3 regions of the Halomonas sp. OfavH-34-E genome follow, and region 2 is predicted to be linked to each of the others. Evidence: predicted binding sites of a transcription regulator. Region 2 holds the regulator's gene; each other region holds the start of a gene.
What was found. The regulator PhoB, encoded in region 2, activates phosphate uptake and scavenging genes when phosphate is short. The targets are predictions, from matches to a motif close to TGTCATANNNNTGTCANA.

Region 1: the regulator PhoB is predicted to act here: its motif matches at 8,483-8,500, upstream of phnC (phosphonate ABC transporter ATP-binding protein).
Region 3: the regulator PhoB is predicted to act here: its motif matches at 4,007-4,024, upstream of NH448_RS19985 (UTRA domain-containing protein).

The regions. Positions count from the first base shown of each region.
Region 1 is NZ_JAMXRY010000023.1:1,271-11,497, forward strand. Features, by position in the region: gene phnL (phosphonate C-P lyase system protein PhnL) at 1-596, opposite strand, end outside; gene phnK (phosphonate C-P lyase system protein PhnK) at 620-1,441, opposite strand; gene NH448_RS11460 (alpha-D-ribose 1-methylphosphonate 5-phosphate C-P-lyase PhnJ) at 1,438-2,286, opposite strand; gene NH448_RS11465 (carbon-phosphorus lyase complex subunit PhnI) at 2,283-3,497, opposite strand; gene phnH (phosphonate C-P lyase system protein PhnH) at 3,497-4,180, opposite strand; gene phnG (phosphonate C-P lyase system protein PhnG) at 4,183-4,626, opposite strand; gene phnF (phosphonate metabolism transcriptional regulator PhnF) at 4,623-5,390, opposite strand; gene phnE (phosphonate ABC transporter, permease protein PhnE) at 5,482-6,276, opposite strand; gene phnD (phosphonate ABC transporter substrate-binding protein) at 6,367-7,398, opposite strand; gene phnC (phosphonate ABC transporter ATP-binding protein) at 7,457-8,326, opposite strand; gene NH448_RS11500 (glyoxalase/bleomycin resistance/dioxygenase family protein) at 8,738-9,157, shown strand; gene NH448_RS11505 (hypothetical protein) at 9,167-9,439, opposite strand; gene NH448_RS11510 (TlpA disulfide reductase family protein) at 9,609-10,227, shown strand, end outside.
Region 2 is NZ_JAMXRY010000002.1:73,432-83,658, forward strand. Features, by position in the region: gene NH448_RS01280 (ABC transporter permease subunit) at 1-639, shown strand, start outside; gene pstA (phosphate ABC transporter permease PstA) at 636-2,201, shown strand; gene pstB (phosphate ABC transporter ATP-binding protein PstB) at 2,288-3,061, shown strand; gene phoU (phosphate signaling complex protein PhoU) at 3,094-3,828, shown strand; gene cysZ (sulfate transporter CysZ) at 3,968-4,696, shown strand; gene NH448_RS01305 (YnfA family protein) at 4,851-5,186, shown strand; gene phoR (phosphate regulon sensor histidine kinase PhoR) at 5,377-6,705, opposite strand; gene phoB (phosphate regulon transcriptional regulator PhoB) at 6,766-7,455, opposite strand; gene ubiA (4-hydroxybenzoate octaprenyltransferase) at 7,570-8,463, opposite strand; gene NH448_RS01325 (chorismate lyase) at 8,661-9,299, opposite strand; gene NH448_RS01330 (FAD-dependent oxidoreductase) at 9,461-10,227, shown strand, end outside.
Region 3 is NZ_JAMXRY010000059.1:8,921-19,147, reverse strand. Features, by position in the region: gene NH448_RS20010 (ABC transporter ATP-binding protein) at 1-82, opposite strand, end outside; gene NH448_RS20005 (ABC transporter permease) at 79-927, opposite strand; gene NH448_RS20000 (ABC transporter permease subunit) at 914-1,747, opposite strand; gene NH448_RS19995 (alkaline phosphatase family protein) at 1,744-2,613, opposite strand; gene NH448_RS19990 (ABC transporter substrate-binding protein) at 2,746-3,822, opposite strand; gene NH448_RS19985 (UTRA domain-containing protein) at 4,140-4,886, shown strand; gene NH448_RS19980 (LysR substrate-binding domain-containing protein) at 4,923-5,825, opposite strand; gene NH448_RS19975 (D-cysteine desulfhydrase) at 6,045-7,058, shown strand; gene hisD (histidinol dehydrogenase) at 7,128-8,444, shown strand; gene NH448_RS19965 (aminotransferase class I/II-fold pyridoxal phosphate-dependent enzyme) at 8,467-9,699, shown strand; gene NH448_RS19960 (TRAP transporter substrate-binding protein) at 9,744-10,227, shown strand, end outside.

The sequences.
Region 1 (10,227 bases), on a different contig from region 2:
GCCTCCTCGATCAACTGCACCACCACCTCGCGGTTGGCGGCGTCCAGCGACGCCGTGGGCTCGTCGAGCAGCAACAGCGGGTGTTCGGCGATAAAGCCACGGGCGATATTGACCCGCTGCTGCTCACCGCCGGAGAAGGTGCCTGGCGCCAGCTCCCACAGCCGCTCGGGCAGGTTGAGCCGCGCCAGCAGGGCCTCGGCACGGGCGCGGGCCTCGGACACGTCACAGCCCCGGGCCAGCAGCGGCTCCATCACCACCTCCCGGGCCGAGACCCGGGGCACCACCCGCAGAAACTGGCTGACGTAACCGATCACGTCGCGCCGCAGCAGGTGCCAGGCATGGGCCGGCAGCGCCGACAGCTCCAGCTCGCCATCTTCGAAGTGCAGCGTCAGCTGCCCGCCGCTGACCCGGTAATTGCCGTTGACCATCTTCAACAGGGTGCTCTTGCCGATGCCGCTGCGCCCGGCCAGCACCAGGCACTCGCCCGGCGACAGGGACAGATCGAGACCGCGCATCACCGGCAGCGCCTGGCCGCCCTGGGCGTGCAGCACGAAGGTCTTGTCGAGCCGCCGGGCGGTAAGAAAGGGGGACGTCATCTTGGACTCCTGAGCAAGCGAATTCATGGCGTCAGCACCGAGGACACCAGCAGCTGGGTGTAGGGATGCTGTGGATCGTCGAGGATCTGATCGGTCAGCCCGGCCTCCACCACCCTGCCCCGGCGCATCACCATCAGGCGGTGGGCCAGCAGCCTGGCCACCGCCAGGTCGTGGGTGACCAGGATCACCGACAGGCCGAGCTCCCGGGTCAGGGTGCGCAGCATGTCCAGAAGCCGCGCCTGGACCGAGACGTCGAGGCCGCCGGTGGGCTCGTCCATGAACACCAGCCTCGGCTGGGTCACCAGGGTGCGGGCGATCTGCAGGCGCTGCTGCATGCCACCGGAAAAGGTCTGGGGCGCGTCGTCGATGCGCGCGGGGTCGAGCTCGACCCGGCCCATCCAGTCCTGTCCGGCGGCGCGCAGTTCGCCATAGTGACGCTGGCCCAGCGCCATCAGTCGTTCACCGACGTTGGCCCCGGCGGAGACGCCCAGGCGCAGGCCGTCCCGGGGGTTCTGATGGACCAGGCCCCACTCCATGCGCAGCAGGGCGCGGCGGCGTGCCTCGCTGATGGCGTAGAGGTCGAGCGCCTCGTCCTTGCCGGGGGAGCCGCCGACCGAGCCGGCTTCCCCGGCGTGATAGACCACCTGACCGCGATCCGGCGCCTCGAGCCCGGAGAGCACCCGCAACAGGGTCGACTTGCCCGAGCCGGACTCGCCGACGATGCCCAGCACCTCGCCCTGGTGCAGGGTGAAATCGATCTCCTCGCAGCCCTTGCCGGGGCCGTACAGGCGCTGGATGGCGCGGGCCTCGAGCAGGGCGGGACGTTCAAGCTGTGGGCGCTTCATGCCTTCTCCTCGCTGCGGGAGTTGCAGTAGTCGGTATCCGAGCACACGAACATGCGTGCGCCCTGATCATCGATGATGACCTCGTCCAGGTAGCTGTCGGTGGCCCCGCAGATGGCGCAGGGCTCGTCCCAGGCCTGGATCTCGAAGGGGTGGTCCTCGAAGTCGAGGCTCTCCACCCGGGTGTGTGGCGGAATCGCGTAGAGGCGCTTCTCGCGGCCGGCGCCGAACAGCATCAGCGCCTCGCTCATGTGCAGCTTGGGGTTGTCGAACTTGGGAATCGGCGAGGGGTCCATCACGTAGCGTCCGTCGACCTTCACCGGGTAGGCGTAGGTAGTGGCGATATGGCCGTGGTGGGCGATGTCCTCGTAGAGCTTGACGTGCATCACCCCGTACTCCTCGAGGGCGTGCATGACCCGGGTCTCCTCCTCGCTGGGCTCGATAAAGCGCAGCGGCTCGGGGATCGGCACCTGGAAGATCAGGATCTGGTCGGCGCGCAGGGTCTTCTCGGGAATCCGGTGACGGGTCTGGATCACGCTGGCCTCTGCCGTGGCGGTGGTGGTCTCGACCCCGGCGACGCGCTCGAAGAAGGCGCGGATGCTGACCGCGTTGGTGGTGTCGTCGGCGCCCTGGTCGATCACCTTGAGGGTGTCGTCGGCGCCCAGCACGCTGGCGGTCAGCTGCATGCCACCGGTGCCCCAGCCGTAGGGCATCGGCATCTCGCGCCCGCCGAAGGGCACCTGGTAGCCGGGGATCGCCACCGCCTTGAGCAGGGCGCGACGGATCATGCGCTTGGTCTGCTCGTCCAGGTAGGCGAAGTTGTAGCCGCTGTCGATGGCGGTGTTCATCGGACGTTCTCCTGGACGTTCTTGGCCTGGGCGTTCGCGGTCTGGGCTTTTTCGGGATCGGCCTTGTCGCCATCGCCTGGTGCAGGACGTGCGCTGGCGGCTTGGGTGTCGGACACGGCCTCGGCCGTGGCGGCGGTACGCTCGGCGTGCTCACGACGCAGGCGGCGAATCAGCTCAAGCTCCGACTGGAAGTCGACGTAGTGCGGCAGCTTCAGGTGCGAGACGAAGCCCGAGGCCTCGACGCTGTCGGCGTGGGCCAGCACGAACTCGGCCTGCTGGGCCGGGCTCTGGATCGGCTCGCCAAGCTCATCGGCGCGCAGGGCGCGGTCGACCAGCGCCATGGCCATGGTCTTGCGCTCGTTGCGGCCGAAGGCCAGGCCGTAGCCCCGGGTGAACTGGGGGGCGGTGTCACCGCTGCCGGCGAACTGGTTGATCATCTGGCACTCGCTCATGGCGATCTCGCCGACGCACACCGGTCCGTCGAAGCCCTCGACCTCGATCTCGACCTCCACCGCACCCTGGCGGATCTCGCCGGCGAAGGGGTGGTTGCGCCCGTAGCCCCGCTGGGTCGAATAGCCCAGCGCCAGCAGGTAGCCCTCGTCGCCACGCGCCAGCATCTGCAGCCGGGTGGCGCGATCCACCGGAAAGTCGGGGGGATCGCGGGTGATGTCGTAGGGCTCGCTGCCATCGTCCTCTTCCCGCTCGATCAGGCCTTCATGGTTGAGACAGTCGAGGATCTGGGGGCAGGCCTCGAGACCTTCCTCGGCACGCGGCGGCGCCGGTGTGGCGTTCTCGACCTCCTCGCCGGCCAGCAGCATGAAGTCGAGCAGCCGGTGGGTGTAGTCGTAGGTCGGGCCCAGCACCTGGCCGCCGGGCACGTCCTTGAAGGTGGCGCTGATGCGACGCTCTATGCACATGGCGCCGGTATCCACCGGCAGGGTCTCGGCCAGCCTCGGCAAGGTGGTGCGATAGGCGCGCAGCAGAAACACCGCCTCGACGGTGTCGCCGCTGGCCTGCTTGAGCGCCAGGGCGGCGAGCTCGGGATCGTACAGCGAGGCCTCGGCCATCACCCTGTCCACCGCCAGCCCCAGCTGTTGCTGGACCTGGGACACCTCGAGTTCGCGCTGGTCGCGCTCTCCACGACGACGATCGGCCATCCAGCGATGGGCATTGGCGATGGCCTTCTCGCCTCCTTTCACGGCGACATACATCAGGCGGTCTCCTCTTGATGTTCGGCGTCGTCTGTTTCCGCCAATCCAGCTCCGGACAAGCCAGCTCCCGACAGACGGGTGCTGCGGGCGATGGCAGTGAGTCGCGTCCCGCTGCTGATAAAGGCGTCCAGCCCCCGGGGGAAGTGGGCACGATTGGCGGCGAGCACACGCATCAACGGCAGCACGCGCTCGGCGTTACCCAGCGCAAGGCCGCGCTGACCGGGTACCCCGGGACCGGATAACCACCAGTCCTCGCCCTGCGCAAGTGCCTCGACCGTCACGATCAGCGTGGTGCTGCGATCGGGCCAGGCGTCCGAGCCCAGCGCGAAGCCGTCCTCCCGGGACAGGGTGTCGGGGGTCACCAGGGCGAAGTCGGCCTGGGCCGGGTCGTCGGTCAGTCGCGCCCCGGTGTGGAAGGCCAGGGCGGCGGCAAGGTTGGCGCCAGCCAGCTCCTGGTCCACCCACACCCGGGTATCGAGGTCGCACAGTGCCAGCAGCGCGCCCCAGGCGGCGGGCGAGATCGCCGCGCCGGCCGGCAGCTCCGGCAAGACAAGCTCGGTCAGAGTGCCGGGCTCGGACATGGCGCTGAGCAGCTGACGAAACAGCCGCTGGCTGTCGTGAACGGGATCGACGAGTCCCGGCCAGTCGTGGGGCCGGACGGCCTCGGAGGTCTGCTGGGTCATGTTCATTCGCCCCTTACCATGGTGAAGAAGTCGACGCGGGTGGCGGCGGCGGTCTGCGAGGCCTGGTTGCGCTGCTCATCGAGTGCCTGCTCGAGCGGTGCCATCAGTTCGCTGTCGATACGCCTGGCCCAGTGGTCGTGGTGAGCGCAGGCGTCGACCAGGGCGATCAGCTCGGCGTGGGCCTTGTCGCGACCACGCACCCAGCCATGGCCAAGGGTGCCGTCATCGAGGGCGACGCTGGCCCGGGTCAGGGTCATCTCGCCCAGGTTGAAGGCCGATCCACTGCCGCCCATGCGGCCACGGACCATCGCCATGCCGGTCTCGGGGCCACGCACGCAGCGGTGGCTCGCCTGGATGCCCAGGGACTGCCAGCCTTGCGCAAGACGGTCGAAAGGAGTCAACGCGAGCAGGCGATGACGTTGCGTCGGGGTCATGGTCGGTGTCATGAGAAGCCCTCGTCGTCGTGGGACTGCGGACGCTCGTCCGCGGGAAAGTCGAAGTGATAGGCCAGCCGATCGGCCCGTGCCCGACTGACGGAGATCTCCACCAGACGACCATCGGCGTCGACGTTGTCACTGGTCAGCACCACCAGCGGCGCCAGGCGGGCGCACTGCAGCATGCGGCTGTCGTCGGCGTCGGCCTGGACCGCTTCCAGGCGCACCCGGGAGCGCCTCAGGCGCAGCCCGTAGTGCTGGTCCAGCAGCGCCCGGGTCGAACCACCGCGATAGCGATCTAGCCAGCCCGGCACCCGTTCGGGGTCGAACCAGTGGCGCAGCCGCAACAGCGGGGCCCGGTCGACATGGCGCATGGTGTCGACACACAGAAGGCTCTCGCCCGGCCCACGCGCAAAGCGCTGGGCGATGGCCTCCGGCGGCACCGCCAGGCCCTGGGTCAGGCAGCAGGTCTCGGTGGCCAGGCCCAGTTCCGCCAGGTTGTGGGTGACCTTGCTGGCGGCGTTGACCGCATAGTCCAGGCGGCGGTCCACCACCTGGGTGCCACGGCCCTGGTGACGGGTCACCATGCCGGCGGCCACCAGTTCGTCCAGCGCCCGGCGTACGGTGTGGCGGTTGACGCCGAAGCGCCTGGACAGCGCCGCTTCGCTGGGCAGCAGATCGCCGGGAGAGTACTGCGCCCGGACTTCGCGCGAGAGGACATCGGCCAACTGGCGATAGCGCGGCGGGCTGCCTGCCTCGGTCACTTGTCTAGACATCTTCGCTCCAAAAAAGAAGGTATCGGGTGGTGGCCGAAGCCACCGGCAGACCAGCCGTTCTGGTCTGCTTACTCGGCTCTGCTGTGTCAGCCTAGATGAAGCGCTTGCGTACGAACTGCGAGGCCATGTCCAGCGCCGTCACGGCGATGATGATCACCAGCATGATGGTGGCCGTCTCGGCGTACTGGAATCCGCGCATGGTCTCCCACAGCGCCACCCCGATACCGCCGCCACCGACCATGCCGAGCACCGTGGCCGAGCGGATGTTGGACTCGAAGCGATACAGGCTCACCGAGATCCACAGCGGCAGCACCTGGGGAATCAGACCGAACACGATCTCCTCGATGCGCCCTGCTCCGGTGACCCGAATGCCTTCCATGGGCCCGGCCTCGGCGGCTTCCACCGCTTCGGAAAACAGCTTGGCCAGCACCCCGGTGGTGTGGATGAACAGCGCCAGGGTTCCGGCGAAAGGCCCAAGCCCCACCGCCACCACGAACAGCATGGCGAATACCAGCTCGTTGATGGCACGGGTGGCGTCCATCAGTCGGCGCACCGGCTGGTAGACCCACCAGGGCACCAGATTCTCGGAGCACAGAAGGCTCGCAGGAATGGCGACCAGGATGGCCAGCAGGGTGCCCCAGATGGCGATCTGGATGGTCACCAGCATCTGCTCGATGTAGTGGCCGAGGTTGCCGAAGGCCGGGGGAAAGAAGTCGCCGGCCAGGGTCGCCATATTGTCGGCGTTGGTCACCAGCAGGCTCGGGCGCATCTCGACGCCCTGCCAGGACCAGGCCAGCACCGCCAGGCCGACGCCCCACAGCGCCAGGGTGGTCCAGCTACGCTTGGGCGGCAGGCTGATGCCGGAAAGTTGTGTCTGGGTGGTCATGCGTTTTCCTGGGGGAACTTGAGAAAGCGGTGACAGCGTGAGCGGTCCAGGCCGCGCCGGGCCTTCGTCCCGGCGCGGCCTGGCGTCACATCAGCCGGCGTTGGTGGCGGCATCCTCGGGCATCGCCTCGGCGGCCTGCACTTCCTTCATGCGCGCGTCGAGATCGTCGAGCTGGCTGTCGATCTCGGCCAGTCGGGCCTCGCGATCGCCTTCGTCCAGGCTTTCGTCCTTTGCCACCTCGGAGCGCTCCTTGAACAGCGCCAGCTGACGGATCGGCAACAGCTGGTCGTTGTCGGAGGCATCGAAGCCAGACCACTGCAGCGGCTCGAGAATCTGCTGCTCTTCGGCGTCATCGCCGTAGTTCAGGAAGAACTCACGCAGCTTTTCCTTGGTGGCGTCGTCCAGGTCGCCGCGCCACACCAGCGGGTCGGACGGGATCAGCGGCGACTTCCAGATCACCCGCAGCTGCTCGGCCTTGTCCGGCGCGGTCACTTCCAGACGCTCCATGCCTTCGGTATTGAAGGTGGCCACGTCGACCTGCTGATTGGCCACCGCCAGGGCGTTGGTCTCGTGGCTGGAGTTCAGGGTGCGCTTGAAGGCTGACGAGGCGTCGACACCGTTCTTGGCGAAGACGTAGTAGCCCGGCACCAGATAGCCGGAGGTGGAGTTGGGATCGCCGTTGCCGAACACCAGCTCGGAGGCGTTGGCCAGGACGTCATCGACGCTTTCGATGTCGCTGTCCTTGTGGGTGATCATCAGACTCCAGTAGCCCGGGGCTCCGTTGGCCGCCACGGTCTGGGCGAAGATCTCGCCGTCGGCACGATCGACGGCTTCCATGGCCGACTTGTTGCCGTACCAGGCCAGGTCGATCTGATCAAAGCGCATGGCCTGGATGACCGCGGCGTAGTCGGTGGCGAAGAAGGGCTCGACCTCCATGCCGATCTGCTCGGACATATCGGCCAGGAACGGGTCCCACAGCGGCGCCAGATTCTGGCTGGCCTCGGTGGAGATGATGCCGAACTTGAGGGTCTCGGTCTCGGCGGCGGCCAGCTGGGCACTGGCGGCGAGGCCGATACCGGCGATCAATGGCAGCGACAGGCGACGAAAGGATGCGAGAGACATGGGATTCTCCTGAAGGTTATCGGTCGTTGTGGGAACAGGTGTCGCAGGATGTGGTGGCTCAGCTATGGACGACCTGCGCCGACACAGCCGTCTGGGCCTGGGTGTAGCTCGGCTCACGCAGCGGTGACGGCAGGTCGGGTTGACTGCCGGCACGCAGCTCGTCGAGGCCGGCGTTCTCGTACAGGGTCTTGAGGCGTGCGTCGGTCAGCTCGGAGGTCTTGCCGTCGAAGTACAGGCGCCCATCCTTGAGCGCGATGGCCCGGTGGCAGTAGCGCCGGGCGATATCGACCTGATGCAGGGTGATGACCACGGTGCGGCCATCCTCGGCGTGAATCCGCTCGAGGATCTCCATCACCTCCCGGGCGCTGCGCGGGTCCAGCGAGGCGATGGGCTCGTCGGCGAGGATGACGTCGGCGTCCTGCATCAGCACCCGGGCGATGGCCACCCGCTGCTGCTGACCGCCGGAAAGGGTGTTGGCACGCTGGTAGGCCATGCCCTCGAGGCCGACCCGAGCCAGGCACTTGAGGGCCCGTTGGCGTTCCTCGTCGCTGAAACGACCGAGCAGCGCCCGCGCCCGCGGCATGCGCCCGAGCTGGCCAATCAGCACATTGGTCAGCACGCTGAGGCGATTGACCAGGTTGAACTGCTGGAAGATGTAGCCGACCCGGCAGCGCTGGCCACGGCTGGCCCGGCGAAGGCGACCGCTGGCCTGGATCTCGCGCCCCAGCAGGCTGACTCGGCCACCGCGATCACGGTTGCAGCAGGTCAGTCCGACCAGATGACGCATCAGGGTGGACTTGCCGGAGCCGGATGGGCCGATCAGCGCAACGATCTCCCCCGGGGTGATCTCGAAACTGACATCCTCGAGCACTCGGCTATGGCCGAAGTTCTTGTTGAGCCGCTCGACGATGATGGTGGGAATGGACATGACGCCTCTCCTCTAGGAATGGCGCCAGTCTGGACATCAAAGATGAAGGCCAGTTGTCTAGACAATGTCATTGAGATGACAAATTTCCCTGCACACGGAGCAAGCGCTCCGGCATTACCTCGCCAGAGGTATAAAAAACAAGGAGTTGGGGTTGGCTGTCATGCAGCGGTCACGTCATTGCCGCCGATTCGTCATACTCAGGCAGGGCGACCTGTCGACGAAGACGTCGTCCACTTGTACGAAAAGGAAGTTGGACAAGACGCCCTGGAAAGGGCTGCAAGGAGGCACCCGCAAGCGGCCAATCGCCACGCCCATAGCGCCAGGCGATAGAGGCCATAAACAGGCTTGAAGGGAAAACCGGCGGCTTCGGCGCCAGACTGAATCCGACACATGATCCCACGGAGGCATGTCATGCAGCATCTCAGTCTGGAGCCGGGCGCCCTGGAGGTCAGCGACCTGGCGGGAATGCGTCGGTTCTTCGAGACGACACTGGGCCTTCGGGTGCTGGTCGCCAGCGACACTGGGGTGACCCTGGAATTGGGGGGCGGCGAGAACACCCAGGTGCTGATGTTGCTGGCGAGCCACACCCCGACGCCGCCGAGAACACTGAATCTCGAGGTCGACGCCGCCAGCTTTCCTGCGCTGCGTCGACGCCTGGAAGACTGCGGACACGAGTGCGGCTTTGTACAGAGCTGGGAGGGAGACAACAGCACCTCGCGTCAGTGCGCCTTTCGGGTGGTGCTGTGCCGGATGCCGGAGGGGCACTGGCTGAGGCTTACCGCCATCGATCCGGCCCGCTGCGCCTCATCGACCCGAGAGGTCCGGGCCTGACGCTGTTGGTCAGTCATGTCCCTCGTCCCCCTCGTCATCGCCCTCATCATCACCCAACAGCCGCTGGCGCCGTTCGTCACGGAACTTCTGCAGGCGGTTGTTGCGGTAGCGCCGGACGATCGCTACTACCAACGCCACCACCAGCATCAGCCCCAGGGTGAGCCCCTGCCACGGGCGCGGGTGGTCCAGGGTGGTGCCGAGCACAAAGATCATCACGAAGCCGAGGGCCTGGCTGCCGATGGCCAGGGCGCGCAGGGGGTCGAAGGTCTTGGGTGGTGACATCACAGATCCTGATCAGAGAGATGGCTCGAAAACCGATGGCCCGGCAGGCGGCTCGAGATGACAGCGCGCATCGGGCGCAGTAGCCTTGCCGGATCGAGCCCACCAAGTGTACCTGCTCGCCTGCGCATTTTCGTGCTTTCGCGTTTCCCCAATGGAGTTCGCCCCATCCATGGATGCCATCGCCATCGGTCCGGTGCTAGTGAGCCTGCCGCGTCTCTACGCCCTCGTCGTCACCCTGCTGCTGCTGGCCGCCAGCGCCTTCCTGATGGGCCTGCCCCGCCGCCGCCACGGTCGCTGGTTCAACGGCCTGATGCTGGCCTGGCTGGTCGGCGCTCGCCTCGGGCACGTGCTGCCGCACTGGGCCGCCTATCAGGACAACTGGCTGGATATCATCAAACTGTGGCTGCCCGGCTACAGCGGGGTCTGGGGGCTGGTCGCCGCCGCCCTGTGGACCCTGTGGTCACTGCGTGATCGCCTCGGCGCCCTGCTCGGTGCCCTGGGTCTGACGCTGGTCGCCTCGCTTGCCTGGCTGGCGCTGGTCAGCTGGGCGCCGCTGTCGGCAAGTCCGGCGCCACAACGCGTGCCAGAGCTGACCCTGGAAGACGTCGATGGCGCCCCCATCGAACTGGCCTCGCTGGCAGGCGGCCCCACCGGCAAGCCGCTGATCATCAATCTATGGGCTACCTGGTGCCCGCCTTGCCGGCGCGAGATGCCGTTGTTGGCCGACATCGACCAACGCGACGACGTCACCGTGGTCGTGGCCAATCAGGGCGAGCCGCTGGTTCAGG
Region 2 (10,227 bases):
CGGCTGAAGGCTGCCCTGACGTTACGCTGGGCGGCCCTGTGGTTGATCCCCTGCCTGTTGCTGCTGGTGTGGCTGGCGATGAGCGTGGCGCCGATGTGGGAAGGTTGGTGGTTCGATGGCGACCTGCGCCTGTGGGTCGAGGAGTCCTGGGGACTCGACGTGCAGGCACGCAACGCCTTGATCGTCGGGCTGGCCATGGGTTTTGCCGTGATTCCCGGCATCTACGCGCTTGCCGAGGATGCGCTGAGTGATGTGCCTCGGGAGTTGGCCGAAGGCGCCCAGGCCATGGGTGCGACCCGCTGGCAGACGCTCACCCGGGTGATGCTGCCGGTGGCGCTGCCCGGTGTCTTTTCGGCGATCATGATCGGCGCCGGGCGCGCCGTGGGCGAGACCATGATCGTGCTGATGGCCAGTGGCAACAGCGCGCTGATGACGGCGAGCCCGCTGGATGGCTTGAGGTCGCTGGCCTCGAGCATCGCCATCGAACTGCCGGAAGCGGCACCCGGGGGCAGCCACTATCGGCTGCTGCTGCTGGCGGCGCTGGCCCTGTTTGCCTTCACCTTTCTGGTCAACACCCTGGCCGAGGTGGTGCGTGCCCGCCTGAAGCGTCGTTTTACCCGGCGTAAGGGGGACGCATGAAGATTCCCGGCCACACCGCGGTGGGCATGCCCGGCAAGCGGCGCACCCGAGAGGGCCCCTTGGCCTGGTTGGCAGCGGCCTCGGTGGCGCTGTCGCTGATCATGCTGGGGGCCTTGCTGGTGCTGTTGAGCGTCAAGGGCCTGTCCAATTTCTGGCCAGCGACGGTCCACCAGTTGACCCTGAAGGGCGGTGAGACGGTGATAGGGGTTCCCCTGGAGACCCGCGAACTACCTTCCAGGCAGGGGCTGGAGCGGCGCTATCTGACCGCCAATCGTGATGACGGCGGTGGCATCTGGCGGTGGCTCGCCAATGACCAGATCACCGAAGACACCACGCCGGAGGATCTGGTGGTGCTGGAGCGGCGCCACTGGGGCACCTTCTTCGGGCGTCTGGTGGCCTTGCAGTCGGGTGATCAGCGCTTGACCGGTCCGGATGCCTGGACGGTGCTCGAGTCCCGGCTGAAGGAGATCAATGCCCTGCGCGACGAACGTCGGCGTCTGACCCACGACGAGATATTACCGCTGATCCGCAGCATGGAAGACCAGGATGGCCACCGCTCGGAGGATCGGCGTCTGGCCGACCTGCAGCGCCGGGCCAGTGAGCTTCAGCAGCGCATGCAGGGCGACCTGGTGGTGCTCGAGAATGGTCAGGGGCGCCGTCAGGAACAAGCCCTTGCCGAGATACTCGAGGCCTGGCGCCCTAACGCCATGGCCTGGCATGAAAAACTCGGCCACTGGGTGCGGGAGCTGTGGCAGTTTCTGTCCCAGGGGCCACGCGACGCCAATACCGCTGGTGGCGTCTGGCCGGCGATCTTCGGCACCATCCTGATGGTGCTGTTGATGTCGATTCTGGTCACGCCCTTTGGGGTGCTGGCGGCGGTCTATCTCAATGAGGTCGCCCACCAGGGTCGATTGACCCGACTGGTCCGGATCGGCGTGCGCAATCTGGCCGGGGTGCCGTCCATCGTCTACGGCGTGTTCGGCCTGGGGGTCTTCGTCTATGGCATCGGCGGCAGCATCGATCGCTGGTTCTTCGAATCGACGCTGCCCTCGCCGACCTTCGGCACCGGCGGGCTGCTGTGGGCCTCGCTGACCCTGGCGCTGTTGACCTTGCCGGTGGTGATCGTGGCCACCGAAGAAGGTCTTTCGCGGATCCCGCTGCACCAGCGTGAAGGCGCCCTAGCGCTTGGGGCCACGCGCTTCGAGACCTTGACACGGGTGGTGCTGCCGATGGCCACGCCGGCGATGCTGACAGGCCTGATCCTGGCGGTGGCCCGGGCCGCCGGTGAGGTGGCGCCGCTGATGCTGGTCGGGGTCGCCAAGCTGGCGCCGCAGGTGCCGCTGGACGGGGAGTTCCCCTTCCTCCACCTTGAAAGGAAGTTCATGCACCTGGGGTATCACATCTATGACGCGGCCTTTCACTCCAGCGATGTCCAGGCGGCGATGCCGCTGGTGTATGCCACAGCGCTACTGCTGGTCACGGTGATTCTGGTGCTTAACCTGACTGCAATATTCATGCGTCACTATTTGCGTAAGCGTCATGGTGCCCCGGTGCGCCGATGATGCAGGGAGAGGCAATGTCCATCGATGGCGAGCTGCCCAAGCGTCAGCTGGCCCAGGCAAGACTGGGAAATCGACGCGGGGCGGTCATGGAGTTTTCCGCGGCCGATACCTGCCTGGATATCCAGGGTTTGACCCTGGCCTATGGCGGCAAGACGGCGCTCAAGGATCTGACCCTGCGCATTCCACGCCATCGGGTCACGGCCTTTATCGGGCCGTCGGGCTGCGGCAAGTCGACGCTGTTGCGCGCCTTGAATCGTCTGCACGACCTTAATGAGGACGTCAGTCGTCACGGCCAGATTCATCTGGACGGCCACGATATCCATGACCCCAGGGTGGCGGTGGCCGAGCTCAGGCGTCGGGTGGGCATGGTGTTTCAGGCACCGAACCCCTTCCCCATGTCTATCTACGACAACGTCGCCTTTGGCCTGCGTCTGCAGGGAGGCTTGAGCAAGCGCCGCATCGACGATGTGGTCGAATGGGCACTGAAGTCGGCGGCGCTGTGGGACGAGGTCAAGGGGCGTCTACGGGCGTCGGCCTGGTCGCTCTCGGGAGGCCAGCAGCAGCGTCTGGTCATCGCCCGGACCCTGGCGGTGGAACCCGAGGTGCTGTTGCTCGACGAGCCGGCCTCGGCCCTGGATCCGATCTCGACGCTGAAGATCGAGGAGCTGATTCGCACACTCAAGCCGCATCTGACCCTGGTGCTGGTGACCCACAACATGCAGCAGGCGGCGCGGGTGTCGGACTATACGGCGTTTTTGCACAACGGTGAGCTGGTGGAGTACGGCCCGACCGACACCCTGTTCACGCATCCGCGCCTGAGGCGCACCGAAAACTACATCACTGGACGCATGGTGGGCTAGCGTCCCGTCCCATGCTTCTTCAGGAGACCTTCATGGATATCACCAGCGATACCCACAGCCAGCACATCTCGAGGCAGTTCAATCATGAGCTCGAGGAACTCAAGACCCACCTGATGGCCATGGGTGGCCTGGTGGAAAAGCAGGTGCAGGATGCCGTCAGTTCGTTGCTCGACGCCGACTCTGCACTGGCCTCTCGTGTGGTCGACAACGACCGCGCGGTCAATGACATGCAGGTCAAGATCGACGACGAGTGCACCCGCGTGCTGGCACGCCGTCAGCCGGCGGCCTCTGACCTGCGACTGGTGCTGGCGGTGATTCGCGCGGCGTCGGATCTCGAGCGTATCGGTGATGAGGCCAGCAAGATCGCGCGCAACGCCATCGAACTGGTCGACGGCAACAACGGCACCCGCGGCTTCGTCGAGGTGCGCAATATCAGCGAGCACGTGCGTCACATGATGCGTGACGCCCTGACCTCCTTCGCGCGTTTCGACACCGAACTGGCGATGCAGGTGGTGCAGGAAGACGAGCGGGTCGACAGCGAGTACCAGAGCGCCATGCGCTCGCTGATGACCTTCATGATGGAGGATGCGCGTTCGATCTCTCCGGTACTGGGCATCATGTGGATCCTGCGCGCGCTGGAGCGTGTCGGCGATCACGCCAACAACCTGGCCGAGTACGTCATCTATCTGGTCAAGGGCCTGGATATCCGTCACATCGACCCTGACGACCTCAACCAGGAACTGCTCGACGACAGCAGCACGTCTTGACCTCGACGCCCTGAGCGGCGTCAATAGGCCGGCCCCGTCAGGGTCGTTGCCTGCACTCTGAGCATCGGGCCATCGTCGAGACGATGGCCCGATGTCGTTGGGGCACTGTCATCTTCAGCCACTGCCAAGGATCGATGTCATGCTGAATGCCCTCGAGGCGGTCCGCCGCGGAACCCGCCTGGTCTATAGCCAGGGCCTGCGTCGTTATGTGTTTCTTCCCATTCTGGTCAACCTGCTGGTCTACGCCGGCATGCTCAGCTACGTGCTCGGTGAGTTCGGTGGCTGGCTCGATAGCTGGATGGCCATGGTGCCGAGCTGGCTGGAATGGCTCGACTGGCTGATCTGGCCGTTGTTTGTGGTCAGCCTCGTGCTGATCGTGTTCTTCAGCTTTACCCTGGTTACCCACCTGATCGCCGCCCCCTTCTACGGCTTCCTGGCGGCCCGGGCCGAGGTCGAGCTGACCGGCCGCGAGCCCATCGATGATCGTGGCTGGCTCAAGACCGGTCTCGACGCCCTGGGCAGGGAGCTGTTGAAGCTGGCCTATATTCTGCCGCGCATGATCGGGCTGTTTATCCTGAGCTGGATTCCGGTGGTCAACCTGATCGCGCCGCTGTTGTGGGCGGCCTTCAGCGCCTGGGTCATGGCGATCACCTACCTCGACTACCCGATGGACAACAACAAGGTCAGCTTCGCCGACATGCGCAAGCGCCTGTCGGCGCGCTGGTGGCCGAGTCTCAGCTTCGGTGGTCTGGTGACCTTGATCACCTGGATCCCGCTGGCCAACCTGTTTCTGATCCCCGGGGCCGTGGCCGGCGCGGTGCTGATGTGGGATCAGCACTATCGGCAGTTGCCGGTGCTACGGCGTTGAGCAGCACTTTCTTTGGACGTACGGGGTTGAGCAGCGCTTTGAGCACCGTTATCGGCGCTGTCGATGGCCGTACGGCGTTGAGCAGCACTTTGAGCACCGCTATCGGCGCTGTCGATGGCCGTACGGCCTCAAAAGGGGAAAGCAGGGAGTCACCATGACGGCGCTGTTGCCTAGTCTTTTGCTCTATACGGCGGCTGCGCTGGCCGAGATCGCCGGCTGCTTCGCGGTGTGGCGCTGGTGGCGGGATGATGCCTCGGCCTGGTGGCTGCTGCCCGCGGTGATGAGTCTGGTGGCCTTCGCCTGGCTGCTTAGTCAGACCGATGCCGACTATGCCGGGCGTGCCTTTGCCGCCTACGGGGGCGTCTATATCGTGGCGTCACTGGGCTGGCTGTGGTGGGTCGAGCAGCGCCTGCCGGATCGCTGGGACCTGATCGGGGGCGCGCTGTGTCTGGCCGGTGCCGCAGTCATCCTGCTGGGGCCCAGGAGCTGATGGGAGCCCGCTCTGTTCGTTCTGGCGGGGCCTAGGCGCTGTCCGAAAAGTCGACGAGCGAAGGTTAGACAAGGCAAAAATCGGTGAGAAAGCGCAGTTTACGGGGTGTAATTGAGCATTTTGACCGGGCTGGCGCACCAGCCGATTTTTAACGCCGTATTACCGAGCGCAGGCACTTTTCAGACAAGCCCTAGTGCACAGCGCCGGCGCGGCCGAGCGCCACAGGGTCGGCCGCTGCCAGCCGGCTCGAGGGAAAGATGCAGCGGAAGGTTGCGCCCTCGCCGAGCCGGGAGTCGATATCCAGGCGTGCCTCGTGGCGCAGCAGCACATGCTTGACGATGGCCAGTCCCAGGCCGGTACCACCGGTGGCGGTGCTGCGGCCCTTGTCGACCCGGTAGAAACGTTCGGTAAGGCGTGGCAGGTGCCTCGGATCGATGCCTTCGCCGTCGTCTTCCACCTCGAGGCAGGCGCCTTCGCCGTAGGCACGCCAGCGTAGCGTGATATGGGCGCCGTCACCGGCGTAGCGCACCGCATTGAAGGCCAGGTTGGAGACTGCGCTGTGCATCTCCTTCTCGCTGCCGGTGAGACTGCGCGATTCTTCGACGACCACCTCGATCTGCTGGCGGCCGCCTGACAATGCCTCGGCGTCGCGCTTGACCGCCTGCAGCAGGGTGGTGGGGTCGAGGCGAACATGGTCGCTGCCGCCCTGGTCGTTCTCGAGTCGTGACAGCAGCAGCAGGTCGTTGACCAGATTCTGCATGCGGCGCGTCTGGCTCTGCATCTGGGCGACCCCCTTGCCCAGGCGCTCCGGCAGCATGCCGGCCATGTCGCTGTAGGTCTCCAGGTAGCCGGTGAGCACGGTCAACGGCGTGCGCAGCTCGTGGGAGACGTTGGCGACGAAGTCGCGGCGCATCTGTTCCAGGCGATGCAGACGGGTGATATCGCGGGCCATGACCAGGCGTTCATCGTCACCGTACAGGGTGATCTGGAACTGCAGGATCATGTTCTCGTCGATGGGGGAGGGCAGGCTCAGCGGTTCGCGGTAGTCACGGGCATTGAAGTAGCCGACGAAGCGCGGGTCGCGCAGCAGGTTGGTGATGTGCTGGCCGCGGTCCAGTGCCGGCTTCAGGCCGAGCATGCGCTCGGCGGAGCTGTTCCACCACTCCAGGTCGCCGTGGCGATCGAGCATCACCACGCTGTCGCGCATCGCCTCGGACGACTCCTGGATACGCTGCAGGGTCGAGCGCAGGCGGCGCTGAGTGATCCGCTGGCCCTTTTGATAGCGATAGAGGCGATCGAACAGCTCGCCCCACAGGCCACTGGCGGTGGGAGGTTCCTGCTGGGGGCGGTGGGTCAGCCAGTCGTGCATCGCGTGCAGGTTGCGCAGGTGATAGCTGAGCCCAAGCGCCAGGCCAAGGCCGATGCCTACGCTGGACAGCGAGAAGGGCCAGCCCAGCAAGGCGCCGAGACCCACCAGCACGGCCAGGCGCCAGACTTCTCGTCTCCACAGACGACCCACGTCAGTTCTCGGCTCCGTTCACCTCATCCCTCCTGGTGCTGCGTTGCGTCGATGGCTCGCTCAGACCTTGGCCGAAAAGCGATAACCGGTACCGCGTACGGTCTGGATCAGTTGCTGATGGGGTTCCCCCAGGGCCTTGCGCAGGCGGCGGATATGCACGTCGACGGTACGTTCTTCCACGTAGACGTTGCCACCCCAGACCTGATCGAGCAACTGGCCACGGGTGTAGGCGCGCTCCTGGTGGGTCATGAAGAACTGCAGCAGGCGATATTCGGTGGGGCCCATGTCCAGTGACTTGCCGTCGACGCTGACGCGATGGCTGACCGGGTCGAGCTTGAGGCCTTCCACCTCCACCGGGTCCTCGACGCCCCGCGGAGTGGCGCGTCGCAGAACTGCCTTGAGTCTGGCCACCAGTTCTCGCGGCGAGAATGGCTTGGTGATGTAGTCGTCGGCGCCGGCTTCGAGGCCCTGGATCTTGTTGTCCTCCTCACCCTTGGCGGTGAGCAGGATGATCGGCAGCTCTGCGGTGGTTTCCTCGCGCTTGAGCCGGCGGGCCAGTTCGATGCCGCTGGTGCCCGGCATCATCCAGTCCAGCAGCAGCAGGTCTGGCTGGTCATCGACGATGATGGCGTGGGCGGCCTGAGCATTGTCCGCCTCGAGCACCCGGTAGTCGGCCATTTCCAGCGCCACCGCGATCATTTCGCGGATCGGGGCTTCGTCATCGACGATCAGTACGGTCTTGGCGGTCATCCCGGGAGCCTCTTGGTCAGGGTCTTACACTCGACGGTGACAAATGACACCACGTCAATGTGACAATTAGATGACATTGTATCCATTGTCGAGCGACCGAGACGGGCATTTCCCTCACCCGAGGGAGGGATAGAGGCTCAGTCCGAGTCCGGCGAACAGCAATAGGCCCGACCAGTGGTTGTTGAGAAAGGCCTGGAAGCAACGGTCGCGGTCACGGCTCTTGATCAGCCGCTGCTGGTGGACAAAGGTCGCGCCCATGGCCAGCCAGCCGAGCCAGAAGAAGCCGCCCAGCGCCAGCAGGCTGCCGGCCCAGGCCAGCAGCCCCAGGGTAGCCAGCTGCAATAGCGCAATGATGCGGGTGTCCCAGCGGCCGAACAGTACCGCGGTGGACTTGATGCCGATCTTGAGGTCGTCGTCGCGGTCGACCATGGCGTATTCGGTGTCGTAGGCCACGGTCCACAGCACGTTGGCGGTAAACAGCAGCCAGGCGACCATCGGGACTTCGCCGAGCACCGCGCCGAAGGCCATCGGAATGGCCCAGGAGAAGGCTGCGCCCAGCACCACCTGGGGGAAGTGGGTGTAGCGTTTCATGAAGGGATAGCTGGCGGCCAGCACCGCTCCGATCAACGACAGCCACACGGTAAAGCCGTTGGTCAGCCAGACCAGCGCGAAGGCCGATCCCAGCAGGCACACGAACAGCACCTTGGCCTCCCGCTCACTGATGCGGCCGGTGGCCAGCGGTCGGTTCTTGGTGCGTTTGACGTGGCCATCGAAGTGGCGATCGGCGTAGTCGTTGACCACGCAGCCCGCCGCCCGCATCAGGTAGACGCCGGCGACGAAGATCAGCAGGGTGTCACGGGCCGGAATGCCCTCGGAGGCCACCCACAGCGCCCACAGGGTCGGCCACATCAACAGCCAGGTACCGATGGGGCGGTCCAGACGCATCAGCGCCAGAAAGTCGGGAATTCGGTTCAGGTATCCAGGGGGACGCAGCAGCGAACGATCCATCGGTTTCTCTCATGCTCTGGCGCAGGTCAGGCGAAAATGAGGCGTAAGCCGGGCAACAGTCGCTCCTCGGAGAAACATCGCCGAGAAGCCTTGGCGCAGCCTAGCGCGAGCCGACGGCCATGACCAGCCAGGCGGCTCGCTCCGAAGTTGGCGACGGAAGGGCGATGGCGGGGTGACAGCCGGTGAGCGACAGCTAGTCAGCCGGTGGCAGAGGCCGACAGCGACAACGCTCGGCCCATGGTCGGCATAAAGCTCTCCTGCACCAGCAGCACCCAGCCGCTGTGACGAAATACCGAGCGGCGTTGCCACAGTCCGGTATAGCCGTGGATCGGCCTGGTGTTACGGCCGATCTGAATGGCGCTGCGCTCGAGATCGGGCTGGCGAAACAGCCAGCTGCCGAGAGAGGTCTCGCCGAGGCCTTCGAAGGGAGCGTCGTGACGCTCGACGATCGGTGCCACGCTGCGCGCCACCACCCAGGGCTCCTCGTCCACGCACAGGGCGACCTCGCGCAGCCAGGCCTGCTCGTCGCTGGCCAGACCCAGCAGGTGGGCCTCGTCAGGCCACGGCAGGCCCTTGGCCTCCGCCAGCAGGCGTACGCGAAAGTGCCCGGCGCCTGCCGCCTCGATCAGGCGTTCTGTCAGGGAGTCCCGCGAGGCCAGCCAGGCGTGCCAGTCAGCGGGCACCGCGATGCCACCGGAGGCCAGCGACACCCAGCCGGGGTCGACGATATCGGCCGCGTCGGCATTCGGCGAAGAGGCTGTGGCTGGCGCGGGATTACCCGGTTCGGACCCCGAGCGCTCCTCCAGGGAGCGGAATGTGGAAGGAAGCTGTGTCATGCGGCCTCGGCAGGGCTGTCGTCACCGGACGGCGGTGCTCCGGTCGGTCGGCGCATAGTGTACCATGTGGCCCAGCACTCACCCGCTGGTGTGGCCCCGTGCGGGCCGGCCCAGCTTCAACAGCGACCGCCCGGCGGTCGTCGGCAGAGTCGAAGGAAGCGATGCAAGGACCCTTGACCATCATCGGTACCGGCATGGCGGGCATAGGCCTGGCACGCCAGGTGCGGGCGCTGGACGCCCACCGACCGATCACCCTGATCAGCGCCGACTCAGGCGATGACTATTCCAAACCGCTGCTGTCCACCGGCTTCGCCAAGGGCCTGGCGGCGGACCGGCTGGCCGCGCGCTCGGCGCTGGAACTGGCCGATCAACTGGGCGCGGTGGTACGTCCCCACACCAGGGTCGATGCCATCGATCTGGCGTCGCGCACCCTGAGCCTGGGCCAGGAACGCCTGCCCTGGTCGGATCTGGTGATTGCCACCGGTGCCAGCCCCGTGGCGCCCTTCGAGATTCCCGATGCCCTGGCCGGACGGGTGTTCTCGATCAATGATCTCGACGACTATCGGCGTTTTTCGGCAGGCCTCGAGGCGCTGGGGCGCCCGGCTCGGGTGGCCATCGTCGGCCTCGGACTGGTCGGCTGTGAATTTGCCAACGATCTGCACGCCGGTGGTCATCGCGTCTGCCTGGTCGGCCCTGAACCCTCGTTGCTGCCCAGGTTGCTGCCCCGGCGGCTGGGTCAGACCCTGAGCCAGGCCTTCATCGAGGCCGGCATCGACGTCATCCATGGCCGTCTGGTGAGCAGGCTCGAAGGTGCCGGTGGTGACATCGGTGTGCACCTCGACGACGGCCATGAGCTGGAGGCGGATATGGTGCTGGTGGCCACCGGTCTGAAGCCGCGCTCTCGGTTGGCGCGAGAGGCCGGTATCGC
Region 3 (10,227 bases), on a different contig from region 2:
TGGTCTGGACCGAGGACGGAATAGTGGACGGGACCGTAGACGGGGCGGCGCGCTGGGTGGCAGGTGTGGTGGCAGCCATCATCGTGTGGCCTCCGTGATGGTGTGCTCGGCCTGGCGATTGCCCAGCCAGGTCAGGATCAGGGTAAAGGCGAACAGGGTGATCACCAGGGCGCTGGTGAAGTGACCGCTGGCGCCGCGCATATTGTTGAGGTAGACCTGCAGCGTCTCGAAGCGGGTGCCCACCAGCATGTTGGCGAAGACGAATTCGCCGACCAGGAACGAAAACGACAGGAAGATGGCGATCTGCACCCCGCCACGCAGGTTGGGCAGGATGACCAGAAAGAAGGCTTTAAGCGGCCCGGCACCCAGCAGCTGGGCGGCGTCCATCAGGCTTTGCACGTCCACCGCACGCAGGCTGTTGGCAATGGCGCGGTACATGAACGGCAGCACGATGGTGAAGTAGGTGGGAATCAGGATCCAGGGGGTGCCCACCAGCGGCAGCGGGCCGCCAGCGTAGAGCTTGAGTAGCCCCACCGAGGACACCACCGGGGGCACCGCGAAGGGCATCAGGATCAGGGTGTTCATCCAGCGGTCAAGCCACGGATAGCGGGTGTGGGCCAGCAGGGCCACCGGCATCACCAGCACCAGCGACAGCGCCAGGGCCCCCACGGCGACGGCCAGCGACCGGGCGAAGGCGGCCACAAAGCGCGGGGTGGTCCATAGCTCCACGAACCAGGCCAGGGTCAGACCATCGGGGACCAGAGTTGCGCCCCAGCGGGTGGCCAGGGCGTAACCCAGGGTCGCCACCAGCGGCAGGGCCAGCACCGCGAAGACGCTGCCGACGATCCAGGCGTAGGGATTGAAGGTCGCCGACAGCGACGCTGCGGTTGGCCCCTGGTGAGCCGGCAGGGTTTCAGCGTGAGCCATGCTGTACACTCCTTCTCAACAGCCACTGCTGGACCAGGGTGACCAGCACCAGCAGCAGCACCAGGATCAGCGCCAGGGCGCTTGCCAGATTGGGCTCGAGGAACAGGTCGCCGGCCACCAGGTTGGCGATACGAATGGTCATCAGGTTGTAGCTGGTGTTGACCAGCGCGTAGACGGTGGCGTAGGCGCCCATGGCGTTGGCGAACAGTACCGTGAAGGTGCCGGCCAGGGCCGGCCACAGCACCGGCAGGCCGATGCGCTGCCAGTAGGCGATGCGCCCGGCGCCGAGCAGGCTGGCGGCATCACGCCATTCGGCCTTGAGGCCGGCGAAGGCCGGGAACAGCAGCAGGATGCCCAGCGGAATCTGGAACCAGGTGTAGATGACGATCAGCCCGCCGGTGGAGTAAAGACGCACGTCCTCGATGATGCCGAGTCGTTGAAGCGCCAGTGTCAGCACGCCGTTGGCCCCCAGCAGGATGATGAAGGCGAAGGCCAGCGGCACGCCGGCAAAGTTGGAGGTCATGTTGGTGAAGGCGATCATCGCTCGCCTCAGGCGTCCGCCGGAACGCACCAGGGCGTGGCAGGTCAGGGTGGCGATGACCAGGCCGATGGCGCTGGATACCAGCGAGATGGTCAGACTCTTCCAGATCGCCTGGCGGAAGAACGCCGATTGGGCGATCTCCTGAAAGTGGCCAAGGCCCCAGTCGCCGTTGACGTTGAAGGCGCTGATCGCGACCCAGGCCATCGGCGCCAGCTGGAAGGCGGTGAATATCACGGCGAAAGGCACAAGCCACAGCCAGGCCGGTAGGGGCGCCTTCACGATCCGGCCTCCTCGTTGCAGGTGGCGTTCGCGGTGGATGCGACGCTGGCAGTGTTGGTCGCGGCCAGCAGCTCGGGATGCCAGGGCTTGTCGTGGGAGAGCCCGAGGACGCTTGCCAGGGTGCCGCACAGGTGGGTCTGGCGGATGACCCGTCCGGCGGGGTCGGCAAAGGCATCGCCGAACAGCCACAGCGGCACCCGGCGTTCTTCTTCCAGCAGGCCCGAGTGGGAGCGATCGGCGTTCATGCCATGGTCGGCGGTGATCATCACCTGGCAGCCGTCGGCCAGCCAGCGTGGCAGGTAGTCGGCCAGGGCGATGTCGGCGTGGCGGGCGGCGTTTCTGTACTGGGGCGAGTCGCCGCCGTGACGGTGGCCGGTGTCGTCGATGTTCATGCTGTGAACCAGCAGGAAGTCCGGCGCGTGGCGTTGCCTCAGGGCCTCGGCGTCGCTGAACAGGTGATCATCCGGATAGTGGTCCTGCCAGTAGAAGATGCCGGCCTGGATGGCCGCCGCCGGGTCGTCGAGGAAGCGGTCGCGGGTGCGCTCGAAGGGTGCCTTGACGTAGAGCTCACTGACCCAGTGATAGGCCGCCGCTGCGGTGGCAAGGCCCTGGCCGCGGGCCAGGTCGAACAGGCTGGTGCCGTGGGAACGGCGCACGATGTCGTTGTGCACTACCCCGGAGTCCACCGGGCGATCACCGGTCAGCAGGCACTCGTAGAGCGGCCGAGACATGGCCGGCAGCTCGCAGTCGAGGTGGGTGGTGTAGCCGCGGCCGGCCTCCACCAGGGCGCTCAAGTGGCCCATGGCGTGATGGCCGACGGCGTGATTGAGGCCGTCCAGCACCACCAGTATGACGGGTCTGGTCATGATGACTCCCGGCCGCGCGGCAATACAGGGCGCGGCACTGTCGCGAAATGGCGTGGAATGCGCTGAAGACAGGCCTCGTGGGCACTGTCTTCAGCGGTCGATCGTTGTAGCGGGGCTGTCCTCAGCGCTTGATCACTGCTGGTGGATCAGCACCTCGGACTGCCACTGGCGCGGCAGCACCTTGGCGCTCTGTTCCCAGGCGGCAAAGTCCTGGATCGGACGGGCGCTGGCGTACTGCTCGTTGGGCAGCAGCTTGGCGGCGATATCGTCGGGCAGGGTCAGGTGCTCGGCGCGGATCGGGCGAGCGTAGCCCTCGGCCAGGTTGAACTGGCCTTCATCGGACAGGATGTACTCACGGGCCAGCTTGGCGGCGTTGGGGTGCTGGGCGTGGGTGTTGATGATGGTGGCGTAGCCGGAGGTCACCGAAGCGTCCGAGGGGATTACCACCTCGAAGGCGTCACGGTCGATCTGGTCGCGGTAGTTCAAGGCGTTGAAGTCCCACAGCAGGGCCACTTCCACTTCGCCCTTCTCCAGGTTGGCGATGGACACGTCGGCCAGCGACAGTCGGCCCTGCTCGGCCAGTTCGGCGAACAGCTCGAGGCCCGGGGCCAGGTTGCCCTCGTCGCCATCGGCGGCGTAGGCGGCGGCGAGTACCGCATTGTTGGCCTGGGAAGCCTGGCCCACGGCGCCCACTGATACCGAGTAGTCACCCTCGCGCAGGTCGGCGAAGGAACTCGGGCGCTGGTCCTCTTCCACCAGGTTCTTGTTGATCATCAGCGCAATGGTGCCGGTGTAGCCGAGCATCCAATGGCCATCTTCGTCCTTGGCCCAGTCGGGGATCTCGTCCCAGGTGGTGGGCTTGTAGGGCTGGGTCACCCCCTGCTGCACCGCGATCGGTCCGAAGGCGAAGCCGACATCGCCGATATCGGCGGTGGCGTTCTCGCCCTCGGCCTTGAACTTGGCGACTTCCTCGGCGGAGCTCATGTCGGTATCGGTGTGCGCCAGGCCGTAGACGCTTTCCAGGTCGGCCCAGGTGTCCTTCCAGTTGGCCCAGGTGTCGGGCATGCCGACGCTGTCGACGCGGCCTTCCTGCTTGGCGGCCTCGATCAGTGACTCAAGCTCGGCGGTGTTTGCCTGGGCGGCGGTGGACAGCAGGCCAGCGCAGGCCAGGGCGGTCAGGGTCGGGTAACGCAGAGAAGTGACGATCACGAGAGGGTCTCCGGGTCAGGGGCGTGAAGTCGACGGAAACCGATGCGCCTTTCTGGTCTAGATCAGTTTCCGCTGACGATCACCCTAAGGAGCTAGCGTGACAGCCTCGTGTCAGTTGCGTGGCAGTCTCGTCTCAGTTCATATGTGCCAGGTGGAGGAAGAAAAACCCGACTCGTTCGAGCACTGTCATCGCGTTGTCACCGGCTTGCCACTAGACTGCTGAAACTACGTTGAACCTTCTTTGGTCTATACCAGAAAGCTGGACGCCGCCGGAAGCCGCTCGGCGACGATCCTGGTCAGAGCTTCGAGAGTCCGCCTTGCCTACTGTCCCTGACGACACCTCGCACGACGCCTCACCCGCCCATCGCCTGCGTGAGCGTCTTGCGCCCTTGCTGAGCCTGGCCTCGACACGGGGCGATCGCCGTCTGCCCAGCGAGCGAGACATGATGGCGCGCCTCCAGACCACCCGCATCACCCTGCGCGAGGCACTCAATGAGCTGGAGGCGGAGGGCTGCGTGTATCGCGAGAATCGGCGCGGCTGGTTCGTGTCGCCGCCACGGCTTCGCTACGACCTGCTGGCCTGCCTGCCGTTTCACGAGATGGTGCGATCCCAGCAGCGCAGCGCCCGAACCCTGTTGCTCAGTGCCGAGGAAGTGATCGCGCCCGTCACGGTTGCCCGCCGGCTGGGACTCGCCGAAGGCGAGCGCGTCTACCGCATCTGTCGTGCCCGGCTGGTGGATGAGCGCCGGGTGCTCTACGTGGAACACCATCTGTTGCCGCGCTGCTTTCCCGCCATCCTGGAGTTCGATCTGGCGCGGGAATCGCTGACAGAGCTATACCGCCGCGAGTACGGCATCCGGGTCGGGCGGGTCAGCTACGAGCTCGGCACCTGTGTACTTTCCAGCGACGCCGCCGGCGCGCTCAACGCGGTACGCGGCAGCCCCGCCCAGCGCATCACCCGCATCAACCACGACCAGAACGGCCGTGCCATCGACTGCGACGACGAGTACTGGCGCCACGACGCCATCGAGCTGACGCTGTCTGCCGCGCCTCAGGGCGGCTGAGGTGCGAGATCGAGGGACTTCGAGCTGGGGGGAGTGCTAGACCGCGGGAGGACGCTCTTCCAGCAGGTGCCACAGGGGGGCTGCCACCGCTGTCTCGTCACGATGGCGATAGCAAGCCACTTCCAGATAGGGGCCGCCGAGGATTTCCTGCAAGGAAATCAGCTTGCCGCTCTCGAGGTCTTCCTCGATCAATCCGTGGGGCAGCCAGCCGATGCCGAGACCGGCCAGGGCGAGTTGGCGAATGCCGATGGTGAAGGCGGTCTCGCAGACCAGCTCGATCTCGTAGTGGCGTTGGGCATCGAGCAGGTAAGGCGTCGCCAGGGCCTGGCCAAGAAAGCTGTCCGGATCGTAGCCGATCAAGGGCAGTCGTTGACCTTCCTCGAGTTCGTGCATGAGACCACCGTGATGATCCGACGCACACACCGGCAACAGCCGTTCGACGCCCAGTGACAGCCGCTCGACGCTATCGCTGCCACTGAACAGGGGAGCCCCTTCCAGCTCTGAACACAGCAACAGGTCGGCCTTGCCTTGCTCGAAGTCGTGGATGCACTGGCTGCGGTCGGATGAGGTGATCTGCAGTCCCACCTCAGGCGCGTGATGACGCAGGTGGCGCAATAGACGCGGCAGGTAGCTGACGGTCAGGGTGTGCTGGGTGGTCAGAATGGCCCTGGGCCCCTGGCGGGCATCGCTTCTGAGACGACTGCGCATGGCGTAAAGGCGTGCCAGCCACTCTCGCAATTGGGGCTCGTACGCCCGCGCGTGGGCGGTCAACTCCAGGCGCGAGGCGCTGCGATCGATCAGCGCCACCCCCAGCCACTCTTCCAGCTGGCGGATACGGCGCGAGAATGCCGGCTGGGTGACGTGGCGCCGTTCGGCCGCCTGGGAAAAGGTGCCCGCTTCGATAAGCTCGAGAAAATCCTCTATCCATTCGATCTTCATTGGTGTTTTGGTCTGCCTTGGTGGGGAGCGGCCGGGGCTAAGCAGTGGCTATGCAAAAATTTAACAGCTGGCGAGCAACTTGGCATTGGTCTCATGTTCCAGGCGAGGCTTAACTTGGAAGCGATCGCTCGAGGGCAGGCCTTCAGGCCTGCTGTGTCTTTCGACGTAGGTCGTCAAGAGAGCACGCCAATGCCAACAATGACTCGCCTGGAGGCCCGTATGCACCTGTCCCGTTTTCCCCGTGTCCGTCTCGGCCATATGCCCACTCCGCTGGAGCCCATGGACAACCTGAGCAAGCTGCTCGGCGGTCCGCGCCTGTGGATCAAACGCGACGACTGCACCGGCCTGTCCACCGGGGGCAACAAGACCCGCAAGCTGGAATTCCTGATGGCCGACGCCCTGGAACAGGGCGCCGACACCATCATTACCCAGGGCGCCACCCAGTCCAACCACGCCCGCCAGACCGTGGCCGCCGCCTGCAAGCTGGGGCTCGAGTGCCACATTCTGCTGGAAGACCGTACCGGCAGCGAGGACTCCAACTACAACTACAACGGCAACGTCTTCCTTGATCAGCTCCACGGCGCCAGCGTCGAGAAGCGCCCGGGCGGTGCCGACATGGCCGCCGAGATGGAAGGCCTGGCCGATCGTCTGAAGAGTGAAGGCAAGAAGCCCTACATCATCCCTGGCGGTGGCTCCAACGAGATCGGTGCTCTGGGCTACGTCAATGCCGCCCTGGAACTGCTGGCCCAGGCCAACGACATGGGGCTGCGCATCGATCATCTGGTCCACGCCACCGGCAGCGCCGGTACCCAGGCGGGCCTGGTCACCGGCCTCAGCGCCTGCAACGCCGGCATCCCGGTGCTCGGCATCGGCGTTCGTGCGCCGAAGGACAAGCAGGAAGCCAACGTCTTTGCCCTGGCCCAGAAGACCGAAGCCAAGCTCGGCCTGTCCGGCGTCGTCAGCCGCGACCAGGTGGTCGCCAACTGCGACTACGTGGGTGAGGGCTACGGTGTGCCCACCGACAGCATGATCGAGGCGGTCACCCTGCTGGCCCGTCACGAAGGCATCCTTCTGGACCCGGTGTACTCCGGCAAGGGCATGGCGGGGCTGATCGACCTGATCCGCAAGGGCCACTTCAAGCAGGACGAGAACGTCGTCTTCCTGCACACCGGCGGCGCCGTTGCGCTGTTCGGCTATCCCGATGCCTTCGGTTTCCCTGACTACAAGGGATAAGCCCAGGACGCTTCAGGGCAGGCGCCCGCTGAGTTCGGGCGCCCTCGACGACGTTATTCGGAGACAACAATGACCATTCGTCATCTCAAGAAGGCGGAGGCCGCCGCTGGCGTTGCCGCCGAAGACCAGCGCGTGACGGAAGCGGTGCGTGGCATGCTCGAGGATATTCGTGCCCGCGGCGAGGCGGCCGTGCGCGAATACGCCGAGAAGTTTGACGGTTGGACCGGCGACTTTGTGTTGAGCGACGACAAGCGACGTCAGTTGATCGACAGCGTGCCCCAGTCGGTCAAGGACGACATCGACTTCGCCCACCGCCAGATCCGCCGTTTTGCCGAGGCCCAGCGTGACAGCCTGACCTCCTTCGAGATCGAGACCGAAGAGGGCGTGCTGCTCGGTCAGCGTGTGCTGCCGGTACACAGCGCCGGCTGCTATGTGCCGGGCGGCCGCTACGCTCACGCCGCCTCGGCGCTGATGAGCGTGGCCACAGCCAAGGCCGCCGGTGTCGAACACGTGGTGGCCTGTTCGCCGCCCCGGGGCGACAGCATCAACCCGGCGGTGGCCTACGCCATGCATGTGGCCGGCGCTGACATGATCCTCGAGATGGGCGGCGTCCACGCCATGGCCAGCATGGCCTTTGGCCTGTTCGGCGGGCGCGAGGCCGATATCCTGGTCGGTCCCGGCAACGCCTACGTGGCCGAAGCCAAGCGCCTGCTGTTCGGTGAAGTGGGTATCGATGTGTTTGCCGGCCCCACCGAGTCGGCGATCATCGCCGACGAGTCCGCCGACCCGATGACCATCGCCGTCGACCTGGTGTCCCAGGCCGAGCACGGCCCGAATTCACCGGTGTGGCTGTTCAGCACAAGCGAAGCGATCGCCCGCGAAGTGATGGAGATTCTGCCGAAAGTCGCTGACGACATGCCTAACGCTGATATCGTTCACGCTGCCTGGCGCGACTTCGGTGAGGTCATCGTGGGCGACAGCCGCGAGGAGATCGTCGCGATCAGCGATCAGTACGCCTGCGAGCACCTGCAGGTGCTGTGCGAGGATCTGGACTGGTGGAAGCAGCATCTGAGCAACTATGGCTCGCTGTTTCTGGGTGAGGGCAGCACCGTCACCCACGGTGACAAGTGCTCCGGTACCAACCATATCCTGCCGACCAAGCGCGCCGGGCGTTACTCCGGTGGACTCAATGTCCACAAGTTCATGAAGGTGCTGACCACCCAGCAGTTGAGCGTCGAGGCCAATCTGACCTTCAGCGCCGTGGGATCCCGGATTTCCCGTACCGAGGGCATGGAAGGCCACGCCCGGGCCTGTGACTGGCGCCTGGCCAAGTACTTCCCCGAGCAGGAATGGGATTTCCCTGTTCACCGTCAGGCTCGTTACTGAGTCGCCAGCGGAGGAGCCAGCCATGCGCCGTTTTGCCAAATCCTTCACCCAGCAGGAAGCCATCTCTGACGACGCCATCGCCTCGGCGGTGGCCGTGCTCCAGAGCGGTCGCCTGCATCGCTACAACCTGGCCGAAGGCGAGGCCGGTGAGACCGCCCTGCTGGAGTCCGAGTTCGCCGCGAGCCTGGGTGTCGACTACGCACTGGCCTGCGCCTCCGGCGGTTATGCGTTGCAGCTGGCGCTGCGCGCCTGCGGACTCGAGGCCGGCGACAAGGTGCTGTGCAACGCCTTCACCCTGTCGCCGGTGCCCGGCAGTATCGTCGCGGCGGGTGGCGAGGCGGTACTGGTGGACATCCTGGACGATACCACCGTCGATCCCGACGACCTGGATCGCGCCGCTCGCGAGAGCGGTGCCGGCTTCTTTGTGCTGTCGCACATGCGCGGCCATATCGGCGACATGGACGCCATCGTCGCGGTGTGCGAGTCCCACGGCATCGTGCTGATCGAAGACTGTGCCCACACCATGGGGGCGGCCTACGATGGCCGACCCAGCGGCACCTTCGGCAAGGCAGGCTGCTTCAGTACCCAGACCTACAAGCACATCAATTCCGGAGAGGGCGGGCTTCTGGCCACCGCCGATGCCGAGGTCATGCGGCGTGCGGTGATCCTGTCCGGCTCCTACATGCTGTTCGATCGGCACCTGGCCGCACCCGCGCCGGAGAGCTTCGCCGAGACGCGCCTGATGACACCCAACATGAGTGGCCGCATGGACAATCTGCGGGCGGCCATCCTGCGTCCTCAGCTGGCCGAGATGGAGCACCGCAAGACGCGCTGGAATTCGCTGTATCGGCGCATGGAGCAGCGTCTTGGCGATATCGCCGAGGTGTGCCTGATTGACCGGCCCGCCAGGGAGGACTTCGTCGGCAGCTCCATCCAGTTCCGCCTGCCGGCGCTGGGCGCTGACACCATTGCGCGCTTTGTCGAGGGCTGCGAGGCCCGCGGCATTCCGCTGAAGTGGTATGGCAAACCCTTGCCGGAGGACTACACCAGCCGCTACGACAGCTGGGGTTATCTGGCCGGCACACGTGCGCTGCCGATCGCCGACAGAGTACTCGCCACCCTGTGTGATCTGCGCCTGCCGCTGACCTTCGATCAAGCAGACTGCGACGACATCGTCGCGCTGATGAGCGCCGCCATGGATGAGGCGGTGCAGCCCCCCGAGGCAACACCCGACAAGGCGCTCGGCTCTCGCTGAGCCACGTCTGACGACGCAATAACAAGACATCCGGAGTGACAATAATGTTCAAGAAGACTCTACTTACCGCCGCCATCGTCATGGCAGCCACTGCCACCGCCGCAGAGGCCAAGACCTTCAAGGTCGGCATGGGCGATCCCATGGACTCCGACCAGGGGGCCCTGGCCCAGCGCTTCGAGGAGTTGGTCGAATCGCTGTCCGACGGCGAGATGCAGGTCGAGTTGTTCCCCGGCGGCCAGCTCGGTTCCGAGACCGGCATGATCCAGGACACCCGCATTGGCAAGCTGGACTTTGCGCTGGTCGGTGTCGGCAACCTGACGCCCTACGCAGCGCGTCTGGGCGCCTTGACCATGCCCTATGCCCTGCGTAGCCACGCCGATGCGGTCAAGGCCACCACCGGCCCCCTGGCCGATCGGTGGAACACCATCGCCGAGGAAGAGGCCGGTGTGCACATCGTCAGCTGGCTGTACTCCAACTTCCGTCACCTGACCAACTCCCAGCGGCCGGTGACGACCCTCGCCGACGTCG